DNA from 2 places in the Nocardioides segetis genome. Region 2 is predicted to be linked to the other one. Evidence: predicted binding sites of a transcription regulator. Region 2 holds the regulator's gene; the other holds the start of a gene.
The links. The regulator LexA, encoded in region 2, represses DNA repair genes until DNA is damaged. The targets are predictions, from matches to a motif close to TCGAACANNTGTTCGA.

Region 1 (5,440 bases), on a different contig from region 2:
CCCGACCCGGGTCCCGACGCCGAGTCCGGCGTGTCGGCGGTCGCGAGCCACCAGCCCTCGTCGACCGGCCACGGCCCGGCCCAGGAGGCGACCGGGCACCAGTGCCGACCGATCCGGATCCGCCACGGCTCCCCGGTCACCAGGCCGCGGGAGGTGACCGACACCGCGACCGACGCCTCGTCGACGACCTCCGCCTCGAGGGGCATCGCGAAGACCCGGCTCGGCGCGGGGCCGGGGATCCGGCCCGGCCAGGGGCGCTCGACCGGACGCAGCCCGACCGGTCGCTCGCCCCACGGCACCAGCGCCTGGCGGTCGGCGGCGCCGCGTCCGCCCTGGAGCACGGGGACCCGGACCGCGTCGTACCCGACCATCGCCTGGACCCGGGCGACCCCGCGCACCACCTGCTCCTCCGCACCCCCGCCCCACAGCCCGTCGGCGTGGTCGCCGGCCGCCTCGACGACGTCGGGCAGGAAGCGGACGACGGTGACCGCGGAGGTGATCGTCTCGCCCGCGGGCTTGCGGCTGCGCAGGCCCGAGGACGCCATCCCCGCCTGGAGCTGCCAGTGCACCCGGTCGACGAGGTCGCGGGAGGTGAAGCAACGGGGGTGCAGCCAGGTCCGGGTGGAGACGCCCTCCTCGAACTCGGCCTCGATCCGGACCGATGTCGCCACCAGCTGCCGGTCGGCGAGACCGGCGACGAACCGCTCCGCGGTGGTGCGGACGCTGAAGGTGACCGCCTCGGCCGAGTCGAGCGGCGGCTCGAAGGAGATCTCGCAGGCCAGCTCCGGGGGCGGGGTGCGGGAGGCGATGCGGACCACCTCCCGGCCCTGCACCCGCCGCCACACGTCGGCGCCGTAGCCGCCGAAGCGGTTGGCGACCTCGCCCGCGCCGAGCCGGGCGAAGTCGCCGAGCAGCACCAGCCCGAGCCGGCGCAGCAGGCCGGAGAGCTCGGCGCCCTCCGGCCCGTCGTCGGCGAGCACGGTGACCGGCAGGCCGCGCAGGAACTCCACCGAGCCGCCCGCGGGGATCGACAGACAGGCCTGCGCCGACGCCTGCCGGGCGGCGCGCTCGGCGGTGTAGAGATCGTCGGCGGCACCGAACCGGCTGTCCCACACCCCGGCCCGCACGAGCCGCTCCGCGAGCACCGCGGCCGCGGCCTCCTCGCCGTCGATCCCCGCACGGGCGAAGTAGCGGCCCGGCGCGGGGATCGCGAGCAGGCCGGGGCGCAGTGGCGCCACCCCCGGGCGCATCTCCTCGACCGCCGCCAGGACCGGCTCGAACCACCGGGCGTCACGGTCCGGGTTGGCCGGGAGCAGCATCACCTCGGGGCAGCGCGCCTGGGCGTCACGACGCCGCTGCCCGCGGCGTACGCCCTCGGACCTGGCCGCGGCGTTGCACACCGCCACGACGTTGTTGGCCAGTACGACGGCGGGCGCCGCCGCGTCGACGTCCGCCGCGGCTCCCGAGGCGGTGTCGGCGAGCTCGAGCAGACCCGCCGTGACCGACCAGTCGGGGCACCACAGGACCATCGTCCGTCCCGCCATCACATCCCCGCCATCAGTCGAGCACCACATCGGCCCGCGTGGGCAGACGGCCACCACCGCGGGCGACGAGCGTCGCGCGGCGCTCACGCAGCCGGCCGCGGCCGTGGCCGATCCCGTCCCAGTCGACCCGCTCGGCGCTGATCCGCGCCTCGCAGCGCGGCCACTCCCCCTGCACCACGAGCACCGCCGACCGGGCCCGCAGCCGCGCCTCGAGGAGCGAGGCGGTCTTGGCGTCGACACCGCCGGGCGGGCGCAGCACCACGACCTTGAGGACGTCGACCAGGGCCGCCGTCACCTCGAGCCAGTGCTCGCCGGGCGTGGGCACGAGGACGGTGCGCCCGAGCACGATCCCCCGCTGCTGCGCGGCCTCGGCGCCGAAGTCGTCCCACCCGGCGAAGCCGACCCACTCGCCGGCCTGCGAGGCGCCGGCGGCCAGCATCATGCCGAGGGTCGCGGAGTCGACGCCGTAGACCCCGCCGGTGCGCAACTGGACCAGCCCGGCGAGCATCGGCACGACCGGCACGAGCAGCCGGGTCGGACCGCCCTCGAGGGCGGCGATCCGGCCCCGCAGCTGGTCCACGACCGCGCGGGGGTCGTCGATCTCGAGGGGGCGGACGCTCACTCCGCCATGTTCGAACATTTGTTCGAACATGGCAAGCGGCGGCCCCCTCGTTTGGGCACAGACCGCATGCCGGAGGCCCGAATTGCTGCGGTTTGGGACCAAACCGCAACCACCGGCCTACCTGCGCCCGCGCTTCTCCCGCGGTTGGACCTTGATCTCGATCGGGGTGCCGACGAAGCCGAACTCCTCACGCAGCCGGCGCTCGACGAAGCGCTCGTAGCCCTGGTCGAGCTTGCCGGTGGTGAACAGCTTGAACACCGGGGGCGCGCTCTGCACCTGGCTGCCGAACAGGATCCGCGGCTGCTTGCCGCCCCGCACCGGGTGCGGGTGCTCGGCGACGATCCGGCCGAGGAAGGCGTTGAGGGCGCCGGTGGAGACCCGGGTCTCCCAGCCCTCGATGGCGCGGTCGAGCGCGGGGACCAGCCGGTCGACGTGCCAGCCCGTCTTGGCGGTGATGTTGATCCGCGGCGCCCACTGCACCTGCACCAGGTCCCGCTCGATCTCGCGGTCGAGGTAGTAGCGCCGCTCGGCGTCGACGAGGTCCCACTTGTTGAAGGCGATCACGAGCGCCTTGCCGGCCTCGCGCACCTCCTGCAGGATCCGCATGTCCTGCTCGGCGATCGACTCGTTGCCGGCGAGCACGAGGACGCACACCTCGGCACGCTCGATCGCCGTCGAGGTGCGCAGCCAGGCGTAGTACTCGTGGCCCGAGGCCTCCTTGACCCGCTTGCGGATGCCGGCGGTGTCGATGAACCGCCATTCCCGGCCGCCGAGCGTGACCAGCTCGTCGACCGGGTCCACGGTGGTGCCGGCGACGTTGTCGACGACGACCCGCTCCTCGCCGGCGAGCTTGTTGAGCAGCGAGGACTTGCCGACGTTGGGGCGCCCGACGATGGCGATCCGACGCGGTCCGCCGATCTCCTCCTCCACCGGGTCCGGCGCCTCCGGCAGGACCTCGAGGACGGCGTCGAGCAGGTCGCCGGAGCCACGGCCGTGCAGGGCGGAGACGGGGTACGGCTCGCCGAGGCCGAGGTTCCACAGGCCGTAGGCCTCCGCCTCGGCGCGCTCGTCGTCGACCTTGTTGGCGGCGAGCACGACCGGCTTGCCGGACTTGCGCAGCACCCGGACCACCGCCTCGTCGGCGTCGGTGATGCCCACGGAGGCGTCGACGACGAAGAGGACGGCGTCGGCCAGGGTGACGGCGACCTCCGCCTGCACCTTGATCCGCTCGGCCATGCCCCGCGCGTCGGGGTCCCAGCCGCCCGTGTCGACGAGCGTGAACGCCCGTCCGGCCCACTCCGCGTCGTACGACACCCGATCGCGGGTCACGCCGGGGATGTCCTCGACGACCGCCTCGCGGCGGCCGAGGATCCGGTTCACCAGGGTCGACTTGCCGACGTTCGGGCGGCCGACGACGGCCAGCACCGGGACCACCCCGGTCGGGGTGTCTTCACTCATCACGCTCTCCTTGCGGGAGCGGGCCCGGAAGGCTCCGCCCCGTCTCGTCCAGGGCAACGGCCAGCTGCTGCTGCATGTGGTCGCGCAGCGCGGCCGAGGTCGATGAGACATTCTCCCGCGTCCGAGGCCAGGGCACCGCATCGACGGCGTACGGCTCCCCGACGATGATGTCGATCCGGGCCCCCTTGTGGGGCAGCGAGCCGCTCGATCCGCCCGGGTCGCGCGATCCCAGGAAGGTCAGCGGTACGACGGGCGCCCCGGTCACCAGTGCGAGATAGGCCGCACCGCCGCGGAACCTCTCCAGGTCCCCCGGGCCGCGGGTCCCCTCCGGGAAGACGCCGACCGCGCGCCCCTCCCGCAGCGCCCGCAGCGCGATCCGCACCGCGGCCGGGTCGGTGTGGTCGCGGTCCAGCGGGATCTGCCCGGACGCCCGGAGGAACGGCCCCAACGGCCCGGCGAACATCTCGATCTTGGTCAGTGCATGCACCGGCCGCGGCGCGAAGATCGCCATCAACGGCCCGTCGACGAAGCCGATGTGGTTGGCCGCGACGACGGCCGGCCCCTCGGTGGGGAACCGCTCGGCGTGGTGCACCCGCACGTCCCACCGACGCCGGATCAGCCAGCGCGCCGTCGGCCTTCCCCCGGTGAGGAGCCAGCGCGCGGGCCGCGGGACGTGATGGGCGCTCACGCGCGCTCCATCACCAGGCCCACCACGACGTCGACGACCTCGTCCAGGGTCAGCGCGGTGGAGTCCACGTGGACGGCACCGTCGGCCATGGTCAGCGGCGCGACCGCGCGGCCGGAGTCGATCCGGTCGCGTGCGAGCAGGGACTCCTGGGTCGCGGCGACGTCGGCGCCGCCGTTCTCCAGGGCACGCCGCGCGGCCCGGGCGGCCGGGTCGGCGGTGAGGTAGACCTTGAGCTCGGCCTCGGGCCACACGACCGAGCCGATGTCGCGCCCCTCGACGACGATGCCCCCGCGGGGTCCGTCGGCCGGCGCGATCAGCGCGCGCTGCAGGTCGACCAGCCGCGCACGCACCTCGGGGACCGCGCTGACGGGCGAGACCGCGGCGTTGACCTCGTCGCCGCGGATCTCGACCGAGACGTCGCGACCGTCGACGGTGATGGTCGGGGCCAGCGGGTCGGTCCCGGAGACGAGCACCGGCTCCCCCGCGCGCGCGGCGACCGCGGCCGCGTCGTGCACGTCGACCCCGTGCTCGAGCATCCACCAGGTGATGGCGCGGTACTGCGCGCCGGTGTCGAGGTAGCGCAGGCCGAGCCGGGCGGCGACCGCGCGGCAGGTGCTCGACTTGCCCGAGCCGGAGGTTCCGTCGACTGCAACAACCACGTTCACCGGCACGTCCACGGCCCGCACCCTACCGGTGGGTCACCCATCCCCTCGACTCCAGAGCGGCCCGCAGCTCGTCGGCGCGGCCCTCCACGACGTCGAGCTCGACGAGGCCGACCGGGCGACCGGGGTCGTGGTCGATCCGCACGTCCTCGATGTTGACGCCGCTGTCGCCGGCGTCGGAGAACAGACGCGCGAGCCCGCCCGGCTGGTCGGGCAGGGCCACCCGGACCGCCTCCATCGGCTGGGGGGCCGCCCCGTGCTTCCCGGGGATCGCGCGGGTGCCGGCCCGGCCGTAGGCGAGCAGCGACTCCAGGCCGGTCCGGTCGCCGCCGGACACGGCCTCGATCGCGAGGTCGAGCCGGTCGCGGACCTCGGCGAGCAGGTTCGCGACCGCCGCCGCGTTGCCGCCGATGATCTGGCTGTAGAGGCGCGGATCGCCGCCGGCGACCCGGGTGACGTCGCGCAC
Region 2 (5,440 bases):
CCCGCTGATGAGCGCGCGCCAGAAGGCCGCCGACCAGGCCGGCGGCAACGGCTTCATGCAGGTCGCCGCCACCCATGCCGCCCTGCTCCTCGCGCAGGGCAGCGGGCGCCTGATCCGCACCACCGAGGACCGCGGGGTCGTCGCCGTCCTCGACCCGCGGCTGGTGACCGCCCGCTACGGCTCCTTCCTCAAGGCCAGCCTGCCGCCGATGTGGCCCACGACCGACCCCGCGATCGTCCGGCAGGCGCTGGCCCGCCTCAGCGGCCGGGCGCCGAAGTAACGCCGACCCGGCTCAGATTGAACCCGAAATGACGCCGACCCGGCGCAGACTGAACTGTTCGACAGTTCAATCTGCGCCGGGTCGACGCGTTCAGCGCTTCAATCTGCGCCGGGTCAGCGCACCACGCGGGCGCTGACCGAGGCCTTGGCGTCCTTCTTGCCGGAGTTGGCCAGGGTGACCTCGACCCACTTGACCTTCTTGCCGAACGCGAAGGCCTTGGTCTTGTCGCCCTTGCGGTTGACCTTGACCATCTTGGCGACGGGCGCCTTGCCCTTCTTCTTGATCGTCACCACGACGTAGCCGCCCTTCTTGCGCTTGGGGACGTCGACGTGGATCCGCACGCGCGCCTTGCCCGACACCTTCGACTTGAAGCGGATGGTGCGCGAGGCGAGGTGGTTGAGCGAGGTGCGGTCGGAGAAGGAGCGGCGCGCGTTGGTGAGCTTCACGCCGCGCCACAGCCGGGCCCGCGGGTAGGCGGCGCCCTCGGAGTAGTTCAGCGCCGGCTGCCGGTTGGCGGCGGCGAACCAGCCGAACTGCGTGCGCAAGTCGGTGCCGCGCGCGGCCAGCGCGGTGCCGATCGCCTGTCGCGCGTTCGGGGCGCCGGCCGCGAGGTCCCAGATGTCGCGGACGACGACGGGCATGCCGCCGGGCCCGTTGACGGCCGGGAAGCGCTCGCTGAGGTACTTGAAGAAGATCCACGCGCCGTACGGCGCCAGGCCGCGGCGGTAGTCCATCGACTGCGCCGGCTGACCCAGCGGGCCGCCCTTGAGGTACTGGCGGTTGTCGTTGATGTCGTCGTAGATCTCGTCCTCGGCCCACGTCGCGGTGGCCTCGAGCAGCCAGGTCTCCTCGTTGACGTCGTAGGCGAACTGGACGGCGTGGAAGTACTCGTGCGCCGCGGTCACCTGCAGGTTCGCCAGCGGACCGGGGACCGGGCCGTACTCGGCGTAGTTGTTGTCGAGGACGCAGTACGCCGGCGCGGTGACGTGGCCGGCGACCCGCTGGTCGGTCGTGCAGTAGCCGTACAGGCCACGGGAGCCGAGGTCGGCGAGGTAGACGTCGAACAGGTTGGTGCCGCCACCGGCGGTGCCGTCGCCGACGGGCGGACGGTAGCCGGCCGCGGCGTACTTGCCGGCGACGTTGTTCATCACCGAGAGCACGGCGTTGACGTACGCCGGCGTGGCGGCGTCGGCGGTGCTGGAGACGTAGTGGACGCAGATGCCGCCGCCGCAGACCGGCGGGGCCTCACCGGTCGTGTAGCAGGGCAGGCCCGAGCCGGGCGTGCACTCAATGCCACCGCTGCCGGGCGGCGGACGGTGGGCGGTGTTGGGGCGGGCGAGCAGCCGTGCCGCCTCGTCCTGCAGCCCCTTCGGCAGGTCGTCGCGCGTGACGGCGAGGTCGCGCAGCGCCATGGTGAGGTCGGCACCCTCGGCGGTGGTGACGGGCGCCGCCGGGTCGGCTGCGCCGGACGCCGCGGGCTCGAGGAGCTCCTGCACGGCCTCCAGGGCCTGCTCGGCGAGCTCCTGGGCGACGGGGTCGTCGCCCGCGGCCACGGGTACGGCGGACGCCGGGTCCGTCGGGGCGGTGGGGTCGGCCTGAGCGACGCCACCGGACAGCGGCACGATCACGACGGCGGCGAGCAGAGCGCCCAGCAGGGTGCGGAGGGGCAGCCCGGGGAAGGGGAAGCGGCTGCGAGGAGGCATCAGGACCGGCCTTAAGGTGCGGCGACAGGACGTCCTGACCCTATGTCACCGGCCGGTCAGGCCGACCTCACACCCGCCGGAGAACCGCCGTCACCTTGCCGAGGATGGTGGCGTTGGTGCCGTCGATCGGCTCGAAGGCCGGGTTGTGGGGGAGGAGCCAGACCCGGCCGTCCTTGCGCTGGAAGGTCTTGACCGTGGCCTCGCCGTCGATCATCGCGGCGACGATCTCGCCGTTCTCGGCGGTGGGCTGCTGCCGGATCACGACGTAGTCGCCGTCGCAGATCGCGGCCTCGATCATCGACTCGCCGCTGACCTCGAGCAGGAAGAGCTGACCGTCGCCGACCAGCTGGCGGGGCAGCGGGAAGACGTCCTCGACCCGCTCCTCGGCGAGGATCGGGCCACCGGCCGCGATCCGGCCGACGACCGGCACGTTGGCGGGCACCGGCGCGGCGTCGCCGATGCCGGTCTCGTCGAACCCCTGGCGGTCGGGGTCCTCGACGGAGCCCATCGCGCGCCGCGCCGCCATCACCTCGGGCAGGAAGACCTCGAGTGCCCGCGGCCGGTTGGGGTCGCGCTTGAGGTAGCCCTTCTCCTCGAGCGTGCGCAGCTGGTGGGCGACGCTGGAGGTGCTGGTGAGTCCGACGGCCTGACCGATCTCGCGCATGCTCGGCGGGTATCCGCGCTTCTCGATGCTGTCCTTGATGTGGGCCAGGACCCGCTGCTGGCGCGGGGTCAGGCCGGTCGCGTCCGCCGGCCCGTCGGGCAGCTCGGTGACGCTGCTCGGCTGCCCGGTGCGGTCGGTGCCTGTGCGCTCGGCCATGGATGCCCTCCAGATCGGCTCGGGTGGTGCGGTCCGGGAGTGCCCGGATCCGTGGTCCGACGCTAACCGAACCCGTGGGGCCTTTTCAAACATCTGTTCGAACCGCGTGTCGCGCGCTGTAACTACCTGTCCTTACCGCTCCCTGAGCGGTCTACGGGTCAGGGAGCAGCGCGAACAGGTAGTTGCAGCGCGGGCGCGACACGCCGGTCGAACGCAGTTTCGAACAGATCCTGGATTTCTTCGAACACCTGATCTAATCTCGTACACATGTTCGATCGAACGCCTGATCGAACACCTTCCGTCGGACCCCCTGGATAGACCAGGGCCCACGTCCACTTCCCCCGGAGGTCACCATGAGCACGATCACCCTCGCCCCGCGCGTCGCCCCCGCCCGTCGTACGACGAGCGCGTCCCGCTCCCGCGGCCAGGTCCGGCTGACCCGGCGCGGTCGGGTGGTGGTCTTCCTGCTCGCGCTCGCCGTCGTCACGCTGGCCGCCGTGTGGCTGGCCGCCGGCTCGGCCGCGACCCGCGACGACGCCGGCGCGCCGCAGGTCGACCTGGTGACCGTCGCGCCGGGCGACACCCTGTGGGACATCGCCAGCGAGGTCGCGGCCACCTCGGGCGACGACGTGCGCGACATGATGCGCACCATCCAGCAGCTCAACACGCTCGACGGCAGCGTCGTCTACGTCGGGCAGGAGCTGCGGGTGCCGACCTCGTAGCGGGAGGACCGGGTTTCGCGCCCGGTGCTGCCCGGTGCGACCGGTCTGAGGCGCGTCGTCGTGCGCCACGAGCTTCTCCGCTGCCTCGACCCCAGTGGAGATGGGGCCACTCCTGGCCCTGGGGAATGACGAAGGGCGGGATCCGACCGAACCGGATCCCGCCCTTCGCGCGTCATCGCGCGGCGCGCTTGCCCCCCTTGGGGGTGCCGGGGTCGCGCCGGGGTCGCGGCTCGTGGTGGTGCGAGCTCAGGCCGAGCGCACGGGAGAGGCGGATGGCCAGCATGAAGGTGAGGAACAGGCAGAGCATCGCGCCCGCCGATGCGACGCCGAGGAGGACCCAGGCGCTGGACTTGTCGTCGTGGCGCGCGGTCGCGCCGAAGTCGATGGCGGCGATGACGAGATAGCCCCACGCCACGAGCGACAGGGTGATGCCGACGGCGAGCAGGAGCAGGGCGGGGCGGAATCTCGGCTTCGCTCGATCGCCAGCTCGCTTGCCACCCGTCACGGCGGTCATTGTTGCCGATGGGTGGCTGGATTGCCCCGGCAACCCGCCCATCGGGGCCGCCGCGGGGTCCGCGACACGCCCTGCGCGGGCCGTCGTACCGCGGCCGGAGTGCGTGGTGACCTGCACAAACGTGTGGCCGGAGCGGTCGGTCCCGAACTCCTGCCGGGGCCCGCTTGCATCGGTGGTGGCCGGGGCGTACGGTTACCACTACATCTAGTAGTTACAACGATGTAGTTCTCCACATCTAGTCCACAGGGCGACCCTCCGTCACTCACAGGACCGGGGTGGGAACCCACAGATCCCCCCTGGTTTTCCACAAGCAGCACGACCAGGTCGGGACTTGTCCACAGCTCGTACGCTCGGGAGGAGGGGCCATGCACTGTCCGTACTGCAAGCACAACGACACCAAGGTCCTCGACTCCCGGGTCGCCGACGACGGCTGCTCGATCCGGCGGCGCCGGGTCTGTCAGTCGCCGAGCTGTGAGAAGCGGTTCACGACCGTCGAGGCCATGCAGCTGACCGTGCTCAAGCGCTCCGGCGCGACCGAGCCGTTCACCCGCGAGAAGGCCGTCGCCGGCGTCCGCAAGGCCTGCAAGGGTCGCCCGGTGGACGAGGACGACCTGGCCCGGCTGGGCCAGGAGGTCGAGCACCAGCTGCGGCTGGCCGGCAGCCCGGAGATCGCCGCCCACGAGGTGGGCCTGGCGATCCTCTCCCCGCTGCGCCGCCTCGACGAGGTCGCCTATCTCCGCTTCGCCTCCGTCTACCGCGGCTTCGACTCGGCCGCCGACTTCGAGAACGAGATCTCCCTGATGCGGGCCGAGCGCCAGCTCACCTCCACCGCCGTGGTGGAGGAGCGCCCGTCGGCGAGTCTCGAGACAACAGCCCCGACGGGCTGACCACAGACGCCCGGCAGGTAGTGGGGAAGCTGCCTGCCGGGCCACCACCCTTCCCCGAAGGCACCGCCCCTGTCGATCGCAGGAGCTCCGTCCCGCCGCAATCGTGACGACCGCCGCACCCGCTGTACCTGTTGAACCGCCGCCCCCGCCGACCCGCCGCACAGAGGAGACCAGGAGAGCCATGACCGAGACGGCCCGCAACGAGACGACCACCGAGTCGGCCAGCTACCCGAAGGGCGGCCTGAAGATCGAGCGGGTCTTCAGCACCGAGGGCGTGCACCCCTACGACGAGATCACCTGGGAGCGCCGCGACGTCGTCCAGACGAACTGGAAGACCGGCGAGACCGTCTTCGAGCAGCTCGGTGTCGAGTTCCCCGACTTCTGGTCGCTCAACGCCTCCACCATCGTCACCACCAAGTACTTCCGCGGCGCCGTGGGCACGCCCGAGCGGGAGCGCGGCCTCAAGCAGCTCATCGACCGCGTCGTGTCGACGTACGTCAAGGCGGGCAGGGAG

Region 1: a site for LexA is predicted at 2,177-2,192, ahead of imuA' (DnaE2-dependent mutagenesis accessory factor ImuA'). Genes of this name have one in related genera too.

The regions. Positions count from the first base shown of each region.
Region 1 covers NZ_JBNINR010000025.1:9,922-15,361, forward strand. The annotation lists gene ACPZVR_RS24560 (Y-family DNA polymerase) at 1-1,544, opposite strand, end outside; gene imuA' (DnaE2-dependent mutagenesis accessory factor ImuA') at 1,558-2,166, opposite strand; gene der (ribosome biogenesis GTPase Der) at 2,284-3,624, opposite strand; gene ACPZVR_RS24575 (lysophospholipid acyltransferase family protein) at 3,617-4,312, opposite strand; gene cmk ((d)CMP kinase) at 4,309-4,989, opposite strand; gene ACPZVR_RS24585 (prephenate dehydrogenase) at 5,000-5,440, opposite strand, start outside.
Region 2 covers NZ_JBNINR010000006.1:358,138-363,577, reverse strand. The annotation lists gene ACPZVR_RS14380 (ATP-dependent DNA helicase) at 1-280, shown strand, start outside; gene ACPZVR_RS14375 (MXAN_6640 family putative metalloprotease) at 394-1,983, opposite strand; gene lexA (transcriptional repressor LexA) at 2,051-2,803, opposite strand; gene ACPZVR_RS14365 (LysM peptidoglycan-binding domain-containing protein) at 3,157-3,525, shown strand; gene ACPZVR_RS14360 (hypothetical protein) at 3,698-4,030, opposite strand; gene nrdR (transcriptional regulator NrdR) at 4,405-4,926, shown strand; gene ACPZVR_RS14350 (vitamin B12-dependent ribonucleotide reductase) at 5,108-5,440, shown strand, end outside.